One region of the Streptomyces sp. NPDC058864 genome, then DNA from elsewhere that is predicted to be linked to it. Evidence: riboswitches for the same ligand, from Rfam matches in the RefSeq annotation. Region 1 holds a riboswitch; each other region holds the start of a gene.

Evidence for each region. A riboswitch is a leader RNA that binds a small molecule or an ion and turns the genes downstream of it on or off. The one in region 1 is predicted to bind thiamine pyrophosphate.
Region 2: linked by a shared signal. The riboswitch ahead of thiO (glycine oxidase ThiO) and the one ahead of ACFW3D_RS20640 (purine-cytosine permease family protein) in region 1 are both predicted to bind thiamine pyrophosphate.
Region 3: linked by a shared signal. The riboswitch ahead of ACFW3D_RS16630 (thiamine ABC transporter substrate-binding protein) and the one ahead of ACFW3D_RS20640 (purine-cytosine permease family protein) in region 1 are both predicted to bind thiamine pyrophosphate.

The regions. Positions count from the first base shown of each region.
Region 1 covers NZ_JBHYMQ010000025.1:85,809-89,057, reverse strand. Annotated here, with positions in the region: gene thiM (hydroxyethylthiazole kinase) at 1-370, opposite strand, end outside; gene ACFW3D_RS20640 (purine-cytosine permease family protein) at 452-1,864, opposite strand; TPP riboswitch at 1,856-1,950, opposite strand; gene ACFW3D_RS20635 (hypothetical protein) at 2,163-2,774, shown strand; gene ACFW3D_RS20630 (VOC family protein) at 2,859-3,249, shown strand, end outside.
Region 2 covers NZ_JBHYMQ010000036.1:36,101-39,349, forward strand. Annotated here, with positions in the region: gene ACFW3D_RS25110 (thiazole synthase) at 1-562, opposite strand, end outside; gene thiS (sulfur carrier protein ThiS) at 567-785, opposite strand; gene thiO (glycine oxidase ThiO) at 782-1,930, opposite strand; TPP riboswitch at 1,926-2,039, opposite strand; gene ACFW3D_RS25125 (NAD(P)/FAD-dependent oxidoreductase) at 2,122-3,249, shown strand, end outside.
Region 3 covers NZ_JBHYMQ010000018.1:41,048-44,296, reverse strand. Annotated here, with positions in the region: gene ACFW3D_RS16640 (DUF4396 domain-containing protein) at 1-356, opposite strand, end outside; gene rlmN (dual-specificity RNA methyltransferase RlmN) at 783-1,889, shown strand; TPP riboswitch at 1,957-2,061, shown strand; gene ACFW3D_RS16630 (thiamine ABC transporter substrate-binding protein) at 2,053-3,144, shown strand; gene ACFW3D_RS16625 (ABC transporter permease) at 3,213-3,249, shown strand, end outside.

The DNA.
Region 1 (3,249 bases):
CCGTCGGCCGCAGTTCCAGGAGCTCGCGCGCCAGCGCGGTGCGCACGGGCAGTGCGCCGACGGCCACCGGGTCGAGCACCCACGCGGTGCCGGCCGCGGCAGCCGCCCGTGCGGCCTCGGCCATGGCGGAGCGCTGCTCGGCGTGCGGGGTGCCGAGATTGACCAGGACGCCCGAGGCGACCTCGGCGAACGGTCCGGCCTCCCCCGGTATGTCGACCATGGCGGGTGAAGCACCCAGCGCCAGCAGGACGTTGGCGGTGAACCCGGTCACCACCGAATTGGTCAGGCACTGGACGAGCGGCGAGTGGGCCCGTACGCGCGAGAGCGCCTGCGCGGCGAAGGCGGTGTGATCGGCGGAAGTCGGGGGCATGCGGACTCGCTCCTTGGAGGACGGACGGTGTACGGGCGCCGGCGGCGGTTCCGGGCGACGGGAAAGGCGGGGCGCGACGGCTCAGGGCCGCGGATGACGGCGCAGACGCAGGCGCAGCGGGGTGTACACCCCGAGGGCCACGAGGAACGCCACGTAGTAGGAGAGGTCCGCGCCGTGCAGGGCCTCCGCCACGGGGCCGACGTACAGGCTGGTGTCCATGAACGGCACCGCCGCGCCGAAGGCGGCCACGAACGCGACGACGGCGGCCCAGCCGGGCTGCGGCCGGCCCGTCTCGGCATCGAGGTCGATCTCCGCGCCCGCCCGCGCCCGTGCCCGGGCCAGCCAGTCGACGATGACGATCGCCACGAACCCGGGAATCCAGTAGCCGACGAACAGCAGCACGTTCTGGAAGCGGGCGGTGGTGTCGGCCGCGTGCATCCACAGCACGAGGGGGAAGCCCAGTAGCGCGGCGAAAGCGGCCGCGGCCGGGCGGGGAACGCGTACACCGACGGTCTGCAGGGCCAGGGATCCGCTGTAGTCGTTCATGGCGTTGCTGCACAGGGCCGCCAGAGCCACGGCGAGCAGCCCGAACTCCCCCAGTGGCCCGCCGCCCAGCAGCTTGGCCACGCCCGCGGCGGTCTGGTCGGTCAGGACGGACGCGCCCCACAGCCCGAGGGCCTGGACGCCCACGAACGACACCACCAGGCCCGCCAGGGTGTACCAGAACATGCGCGGGCCGGAAGTCGTCCTGGGCAGGTACCGGCTGAAGTCGCTGGCGTACGGCGCCCAGGAAAGGGCCAGGCTCAACGCGATGGTGCTCGTCAGGACGAACGCCCCGCCCCGGTCGGCGCCATGGGCGGAGCCGGTGACCGCGGGGTGGACGCCGTCGAGCAACTTCCAGGCGATCAGCGCGAACGCGGCGGCGAGCACGAACGTCATGACGATCTGGAGCCGGTGGATCGCCTCGTAGCCCAGGACGCCGAGAGCGCCCTGGGCGAGCATCATGACCAGGACCCCGAGCCAGAACGGCCAGCCGCACAGCCGCGCCAGTGCGTCCCCGCCGAACAGCCCGATCAGCGCGTCCCAGGCGACCGAGGACACCCACTGCAGGACGCCCGGCACCGCGACGGCCCCGCCGAACGCGAGCCGGGCCAGCGGCAGCTGCCCCGCGCCGGTCCGGCTCCCCCATGTGCCCAGATAGGCGGTGGGTATCGCGCCGACCACGGTGCCCAGCACCACGGCCGCGAGTGCGGTGGCGAAGTCCAGGCCGAGGGCTATGCCGATGGTGCCGGTGAACACGCCCGTCATGGTGAGGTTGGGGGCGAACCACACGGTGAACAGGCGCCCCGGGCCGCCGTAGCGGTTGCTCTCCGGGACCGGCTGAATGCCGTGCGCCTCGATCCGCAGATCGCCGGCGGCCACCGGCATGCGCCCGTCGAAGACTGTGGGTCGGCCGTCGGCGGGCAGACCGCCGGAAACATGCGCCAATGGCATGGAAGACATCCCTCCGCCAGTGCGAACTGGTTCAGGTTCGACGGGTGTGATCTCAGCCCCCGAATGGGGCACCCCGTGTCCGGTAGGGCACAGACTAACCCGACGGCGGAGCCCGGCGCGTCGATGGGGCGGAACCGCGCGGGCGGGCATCGCCCGCGGCTCAGCCGGGAAGGCGGCTCCGCCGACCCGTTCCTTCCCGCGCGAATGAGGGTGCTCCCAGCGGGAGAGAAGGCGCCGGACGCATCCGGAGGTACAGTCTGCGCCGATCGGCTGAACACCACGGAAGAGAGCCACGGCTGTGACGCAGGAGACGTGGAAGGACCTGGACGCAAGGGTGTCCGAGAGGTTGACCGCCGCATCGGACGGTGAGCGCGTTCTGTTCGCAGTGGCAGTTGCAGAACGCCTGATGCGGACGCATGAGCGGCTGCCGAAGGAGGACCGGTTCGAGTTCACCTTGAGTCTCCGGCCGCTGCTCAACGCCCTGTGGGAAGCCGCCCTCGGCGACTCGACGGCCTTTGCGGAGATCAAACGCGGGCTTGGCTCGTTCTACCTGAGCGACTTCTGCCACAACGACGGGCAGGACGGCCCTGACGATGCTGACGACTCCGCTGCCGCTGCGGTGCTCCACGCCGCCGAGACCTATATGCACGGCTGTGCGGACTTCGCGATCTGGGTGAGCGGCCGAGCCGTCGAAGCCATGGATCAGCTGATGTACGAGAGCGACGACGACGAGGGCGACCTCGAACAATCACTCGCGGAGGAGTTGCGGCGGCAGTTGCGAGACCTCGACCGGATCGCGGTATTCGCCCGGGAGGTCAAGCACGCAAGGATGGGCCTGAGCGTCGGCATGACGGCCCGACTGCGTGAGGCCTTGTACGTCCCCCTGTCCCGGCCGGACGGTTCGGACTAGGGACCCGCGGCCGTACCGGCCCGCCTGGGGCACAGGTCCGGTGGCCCGGGTCTCACGGCGGGGGCCGCCTGCTATGGTGCGCCGATGTCAGCGATCAAGAAGTTCCAAGTCACCTTTGACTGCGCGGAACCCGAGCGCGTCGCCCGCTTCTGGTGCGAGGTGCTGGGGTATGTCATGCCGTCCCCTCCGGAGGGGTTCGCCACCTGGGACGACTACAACCGCACCCTGCCTCCTGCCGAGCAGAGTTCATGGTCCGCCTGCAGTGATCCCTCGGGCGTGGGCCCCCGCCTGTACTTCCAGCGTGTCCCCGAAGGCAAGACCGCCAAGAATCGGGTGCATCTCGACGTCCGGGTCGGCACCGGGCTGGTGGGGGACGAGCGCCTCGCCGTGCTCGAAGCCGAGTGCGCGCGACTGGTCGCGCTCGGCGCCACCCACGTGCAAACGCTGTACGCCGATGGAGAAAACGAGTCGTGCA
Region 2 (3,249 bases), on a different contig from region 1:
CCGCCCCCGCGTCCAGGACCACCGGCACCGTCGCCCGCTCGACGATCAGCTCGAAGTTGTGCGGGTTGCGGATGCCGAGCCCCGATCCGATGGGCGAGCCCAGCGGCATGATCGCCGCGCAGCCCACGTCCTCCAGCTTCCGGGCGAGCACCGGGTCGTCGTTCGTGTACGGGAGCACCGTGAAACCGTCGTCCACCAGGGTCTCCGCCGCGTCCAGCAACTCCACCGGGTCCGGCAGCAGGGTGCGCTCGTCGGCGATCACCTCCAGCTTCACCCAGTCCGTGCCCAGCGCCTCCCGTGCCAGGCGGGCGGTGAGCACGGCCTCGCCCGCCGTGTAGCAACCGGCGGTGTTCGGCAGCACGCGGATGCCGTGCCGGGCGAGCACGGACAGCACGGACCCCTTGACCGTCGGGTCCAGCCGCCGCATCGCGACCGTGGTCAGTTCGGTGCCGGAGGCGAGCAGCGCCTGCTCCATGATCTCCAGGCTGGGCGCACCGCCCGTGCCCATGATCAGCCGGGAGCCGAAGGCGGTGCCGCCGATGGTCAGCGGGTCGTCGGCCATGGGGTCAGCCTCCCTGGACTGCGGTGAGGACCTCGACGCGGTCGCCGTGGCGGAGCGGGGTCGCCGGCCACTGCGCGCGGGGGACGACGGTCTCGTTGAGCGCGGCCGCCACCCCGGACGGGGCGGCCGTCAGGGTCGCGACCAGGCGGTCGAGGGTGACGCCCTCGGCGACCTCCCGCGCCTCGCCGTTGACGGAGACGGACAGAAGGAGGGGCGCGGTCATGCGTGCTGCTCCTGGAGGGCGAAACGGTCGGGGGAGAAGGGCCGGGCCTGCGCGGGGACCTCCGAACCGGTGAGGACCTCGGCCATCACGTCGCCGGTCAGCGGGGTCAGCAGCACACCGTTGCGGTGGTGCCCGGTGGCGAGCACCAGTCCGTCCAGCGCGCCGCGGCCGAGCAGCGGGGCGTTGTCGGGGGTGCCGGGGCGCAGGCCCGCCTGCGTCCCGGTCAGCGGGAGTTCGGTGATGCCGGGGAGCAATTCGTGGGCGTCGCGCAGCAGTTCGTACACGCCGCCGGCGGTGACGGTGGTGTCCCAGCCCATCTCCTCGCTGGTCGCGCCGACGACCAGTTCGCCGTTCTCGCGCGGCACCAGGTAGACGTGGCCGCCGCGCACCACGGCCCGTACCGTCCGCGACAGGAACGGCGCGTAGGCCGGCGGCACCCGCAGCCGCAGCACCTGCCCCTTCACCGGCCGTACGGGCGGCAGCACCCGTGCGGGCAGCCCCTCGATCCGGCCGCTGAGGCTGCCGGCCGCCAGCACCACCTGCCCGGCGGCGACCCGGCTGCCGTCCTCCAGGACGACCCCATGCGCGCGGTCGCCCGTGACCTCCACCCGGGCCACCCGCGACCGCCGGAACTCCACCCCGGACAGCTCGCAGGCGCGCACCAGCGCCGCGGCCAGCCGTCGCGGGTCGACCTGGTGGTCGCCGTCGACCCGCAGCCCGCCATGCACGCCGGGGGCGAGCATCGGCTCCAGCCGGCGGCACTCGCGGCCGCCGAGCCGCTCCGAGGCCAGGCCCAAGGACTGCTGGAAGGCGTGGAGTTCGCGCAGCTGCGCGCGGTCGTCCGCGTCGAGGGCGACGGCGAGGGTGCCGCAGGTGCGGTACCCGACGTCGAGCCCCGTGGTCTCCTCCAGCTCGGCCACGAAGGACGGATAGCGCCGCGCCGCCGCGAGGTTGAGCTCCAGCAGCGCCTGCTCGCCGTACTGCACCTCCGTCACCGGGGCCAGCATCCCCGCGGCCACCTGGGCGGCCCCGCCGCCCGGTTCGGGGTCCGTGACCGCCGTCCGCAGACCGCGCCCGCCGGCCCGCCACGCGGTGACCAACCCGATGATCCCGCCGCCGATCACGACGACGTCATGACGCCGCATGATGTTCCGCTCCTCCCTTCGCCGGCATGACCCGGATCAGGTTCGTACGGTCGGCGGCCGCTCCAGCCGCCCTCTCAGCCCGGTGCGCCGGGCTCCCGCGAGTACTCCTGAACCACCTTAGTACGCACCATCCGCGGCGAGTAGGGCACCGGTACCGGCCTGCGAGCGGTCGGCGGCGTTACGGTGATCGCGTGACCAGCAGCAGCGAGCAGCGTGTCGTCGTCGTCGGGGCCGGGATGGCCGGAGTGCAGACCGCCGTGTCCCTGCGCGAACAGGGGTGGGGCGGGACGATCACGCTGATCGGCGCGGAGCCGCACGCCCCTTACGACCGGCCGCCGCTGTCCAAGGGCGTGCTCTTCGGCGCCGAGGAGGGCCCGGCGCTGGACGTCGACTTCGCGGGCATCGGCGTCGAACTTCTGCTCGGGCGGCACGCGAGGGCCCTGCTCCCCGGCGAACGGCAGGTCCTGACCGACGGCGGGCCGGTCGGCTACGACAAGCTCGTCCTGGCCAGCGGCGCCGAGCCGGTCATGCTCCCGGGCAGCGAGGGCACGCCCGGCGTGCACGTGCTGCGCACCCTGGACGACGCCACCGCGCTGCGCCCGGTGCTGGAGGGCCGGCACCGGGTCGTGGTGGTCGGCGCGGGCTGGATCGGCGCCGAGTTCGCCACCGCGGCACGTCACGCCGGGTGTGAGGTGACCGTCGTGGAGGCCGCCGACCGCCCGCTCGCCGGGGTGCTTCCGGCCCGCATCGCCGAACGGATGCGCGGCTGGTACGCGGAGGAGGGCGTCGAGCTGCGCACCGGCGCGGTCGTCTCCTCCGTCGAGCCGAACGCGGTGCACCTCGCCGACGGCAGCGTGCTCGCCGCCGAGGCGGTCGTCGTCGGGATCGGCGCCCGGCCCGCCACCGGCTGGCTGGCCGGTTCCGGCGTCGAGTTGGGGCCGGACCGTTCCGTCCTCGCCGACGACCGGCTGCGCACCTCGGTGCCGGACGTGTACGCCGTGGGGGACTGCGCCTCCTTCCCGTCGGCGCGGTACGGGGAGCGGCTGCTGATCCACCACTGGGACAACGCGGTGCAGGGGCCGCGCACGGCCGCCGCGAACATCCTGGGCGGCGACGAACCCTACGACCCCGTGCCCTACTTCTGGTCGGAGCAGTTCGGGCGGTTCGTGCAGTACGCCGGCCACCACGTGGACTCCGACCCCATGCTGCTGCGCGGTGACCCGGACGGGCCCGCCTGGTCGGTGCTGTGGCTGCGAGACGGCCAGCTGGTCGCGCTGTTCGCCGTCGGGCGGCCCCGTGACCTGGCGCAGGCGCGCAAG
Region 3 (3,249 bases), on a different contig from region 1:
AACAGGAATCCGAGTGCGTACTCGCACAGGACCTCGGCCCACATCGCCAGGCCGGCCCCCGACGTGAGGGCCTTCGCGGCGAGGATGCCGATCCCGTCGCCGGCCACGCAATGCATCGTGGAACCCACCACCTGCCGCCACTTCGCAGAGACGTACTGCTCATGGGTGCCCGGCAGCGGTTCCCGGCAGCTCAACACGTACAGCAACGCCCCGAACAGCCCGCTGAATGCGGTGACGATCACAAAGCCCCACTTCATGACCGTGGACTCCGGTGTCGTGCGGATGTCGATGGCCACGAACAGCACACCGATCGCGACCTGGATGAACCACAGGAGCATGACGCCCTCGATGAGCATCGTCGCCTCCTCCCGAGCTGTCCTCGGCGCTTCATCTCGCGGAACGGCCGAGCACTGCCCGGGCCGATTCCGGCCTTCGTCAGCAGCTCCGGGTCACCGGACAGCTCATGCCGTTCCGAGTCCTCTTTGCACGCTTGCACGCGTACACAGCTCGCGCCACGCGGCATCCGACCCGGGACCCCCGGCCTCTTCATTTGCCGTCGTGCAGAACGCGGAGATCACGACGCCGATGTTCGTGGAAGCCTGCCCACGTGAAAGGCGACGGTGGCGGCAGCCTGCCGCCGTCAGGTCCGGGAAAGCGCACGAGGCCGGGCCGTACCCGGGCCGTGGACGGGTGCCGGCGTCGCCAGGGGACGTCTGAGGGTGACGGGAGCCTCACGCATCCGACCTGGGGCCGCCCAATCGATCTGCGACACTGGACGCACCATGCCTGCACCCGGAGAACTCACATTCGTCGCGCCGCGCGGAGCCAAGAGGCCGCCGCGGCACCTTGCCGATCTCTCGCCCGAGGAGCGCCGGGAGGCGGTCGCGGAGCTGGGGGAGAAGCCGTTCCGCGCCAAGCAGCTGTCGCAGCACTATTTCGCGCGGTACGCGGACGACCCCGCCGCCTGGACGGACATCCCGGCGGCGGCGCGGGGGAAGCTGGCGGAGGGGCTGCTGCCGGACCTGATGTCGGTGGTGAGGCACAGCAGCACCGACAACGACACGACGCGCAAGACGCTGTGGCGGCTGTTCGACGGGACCCTGGTCGAGTCGGTGCTGATGCGCTACCCGGACCGGGTGACGATGTGCATCAGCTCCCAGGCGGGCTGCGGCATGAACTGCCCGTTCTGCGCCACCGGCCAGGCCGGGCTGGACCGGAACCTGTCGACCGGGGAGATCGTGCACCAGATCGTGGCGGGCATGCGCTCGCTGCGGGACGGGGAGATCCCGGGCGGCCCGGCGCGGCTGTCGAACATCGTGTTCATGGGCATGGGCGAGCCGCTCGCGAACTACAAGCGTGTCGTCGGCGCCATCCGCCGGCTGACCGACCCGGAGCCGGACGGGCTGGGGCTGTCCCAGCGGGGCATCACCGTGTCGACGGTCGGGCTGGTCCCGGCGATGCTGCGCTTCGCCGACGAGGGCTTCAAGTGCCGGCTCGCGGTGTCGCTGCACGCGCCCGACGACGAGCTGCGCGACACCCTGGTGCCGGTGAACACCCGCTGGAAGGTGCGCGAGGTGCTGGACGCCGCCTGGCACTACGCGGACGTGTCCGGGCGCCGGGTCTCCATCGAGTACGCGCTGATCAGGGATATCAACGACCAGGCGTGGCGGGCCGACCTGCTGGGCCGGCTGCTCAAGGGTCGCCGGGTGCACGTCAACCTGATCCCGCTCAACCCGACCCCCGGCTCGAAGTGGACGGCCTCGCGGCCCGAGGACGAGCGGGCGTTCGTGGCGGCGCTGGAGGCGCACGGCGTGCCGGTGACCGTCCGGGACACCCGGGGGCAGGAGATCGACGGCGCCTGCGGTCAGCTGGCGGCTTCCGAGCGCTGACCTGCGCTTGCTATGGTGACGGTCGTTTGCGGCCGTTTGCCGCGACATCACGCACATCACACAAAAGAACATCCGACAGGGGAGCGCACAGAGCGCTGAGAGTGCGGCACGGCCGCAGACCCTCGGACCTGATCCGGGTCATACCGGCGTAGGGAGTCACCACATGAGCACCACCCGTCGGCGTGTGGCCGGCACCGCACTGGCCGTCGCGCTCGGAGCGAGCGCGCTCGCCGCCTGCGGCAGCGACAGCGGGGACACCGCCAAGGACAAGGGCGGTGCCACCTCCAAGACCGTCACCCTGGTCAGCCACGACTCCTTCGCCGCGTCGAAGGACGTGCTGAAGGCGTTCACCGAGCAGACCGGCTACACCGTCAAGGTGCTGCGCGGCGGCGACGCCGGCGCCGCGGTCAACCAGGCCGTGCTGTCCAAGGGCAACCCGCAGGGCGACGTCTTCTTCGGCGTCGACAACACCCTGCTGTCCCGGGCCCTCGACAACGACCTGTTCGAGCCCTACGAGGCCAAGGACCTCGACAAAGTGCCCACCGCGCTCCAGCTGGACGCCGCGAAGCACCGCGTCACCCCGATCGACTTCGGCGACGTCTGCGTCAACTACGACCGGAAGTACTTCACCGAGCACAAGCTCCCCGTGCCGGAGAGCCTCGACGACCTCGTCAAGCCCGCGTACAAGGACCTGCTGGTCACCGAGAACGCCGCCACCTCCTCCCCGGGGCTCGCCTTCCTCCTCGCCACCACCGCGAAGTACGGCGACGGGGGCTGGGAGGACTACTGGAAGAAGCTCAAGGCGAACGGCGTCCAGGTCGTCGACGGCTGGGAGCAGGCGTACTACGACACCTTCTCCGGCGCCGGCGGCGGCAAGGGCGACAGGCCGCTGGTCGTCTCGTACGCCTCCAGCCCGCCCGCCGAGGTGCTCGGGCTGAAGACGCAGCCCGAGCAGGGGCCGACCGGTGTCGCGACCGGCACCTGCTTCCGGCAGGTGGAGTTCGCCGGGCTGCTGAACGGCGCGAAGAACACCGAGGGCGGAAAGGCGCTCGTCGACTTCCTGCTGAGCCGCGCCTTCCAGGAGGACATGCCGCTCAACATGTTCGTCAACCCCGCCCGCGGCGACGCCAAGCTGCCCGAGGTCTTCACCAAGTACGCGCCGGTCGTCGCGGAACCGGCCACCGTCGCCCCGGAGAAGATCGCCGGGAACCGGGAGCAGTGGGTCAAGTCGTGGTCCTCGCTCGTGCTGAAGTAACGAAGACCGCCGGGGGCAGGCGCGCCCGGGCCGCGGCCGTCCGGCCGCTCGCCGTACGGCTCGGCCTGATGGCCGTGCCGGTCGCGTTCTTCGGGCTGTTCTTCG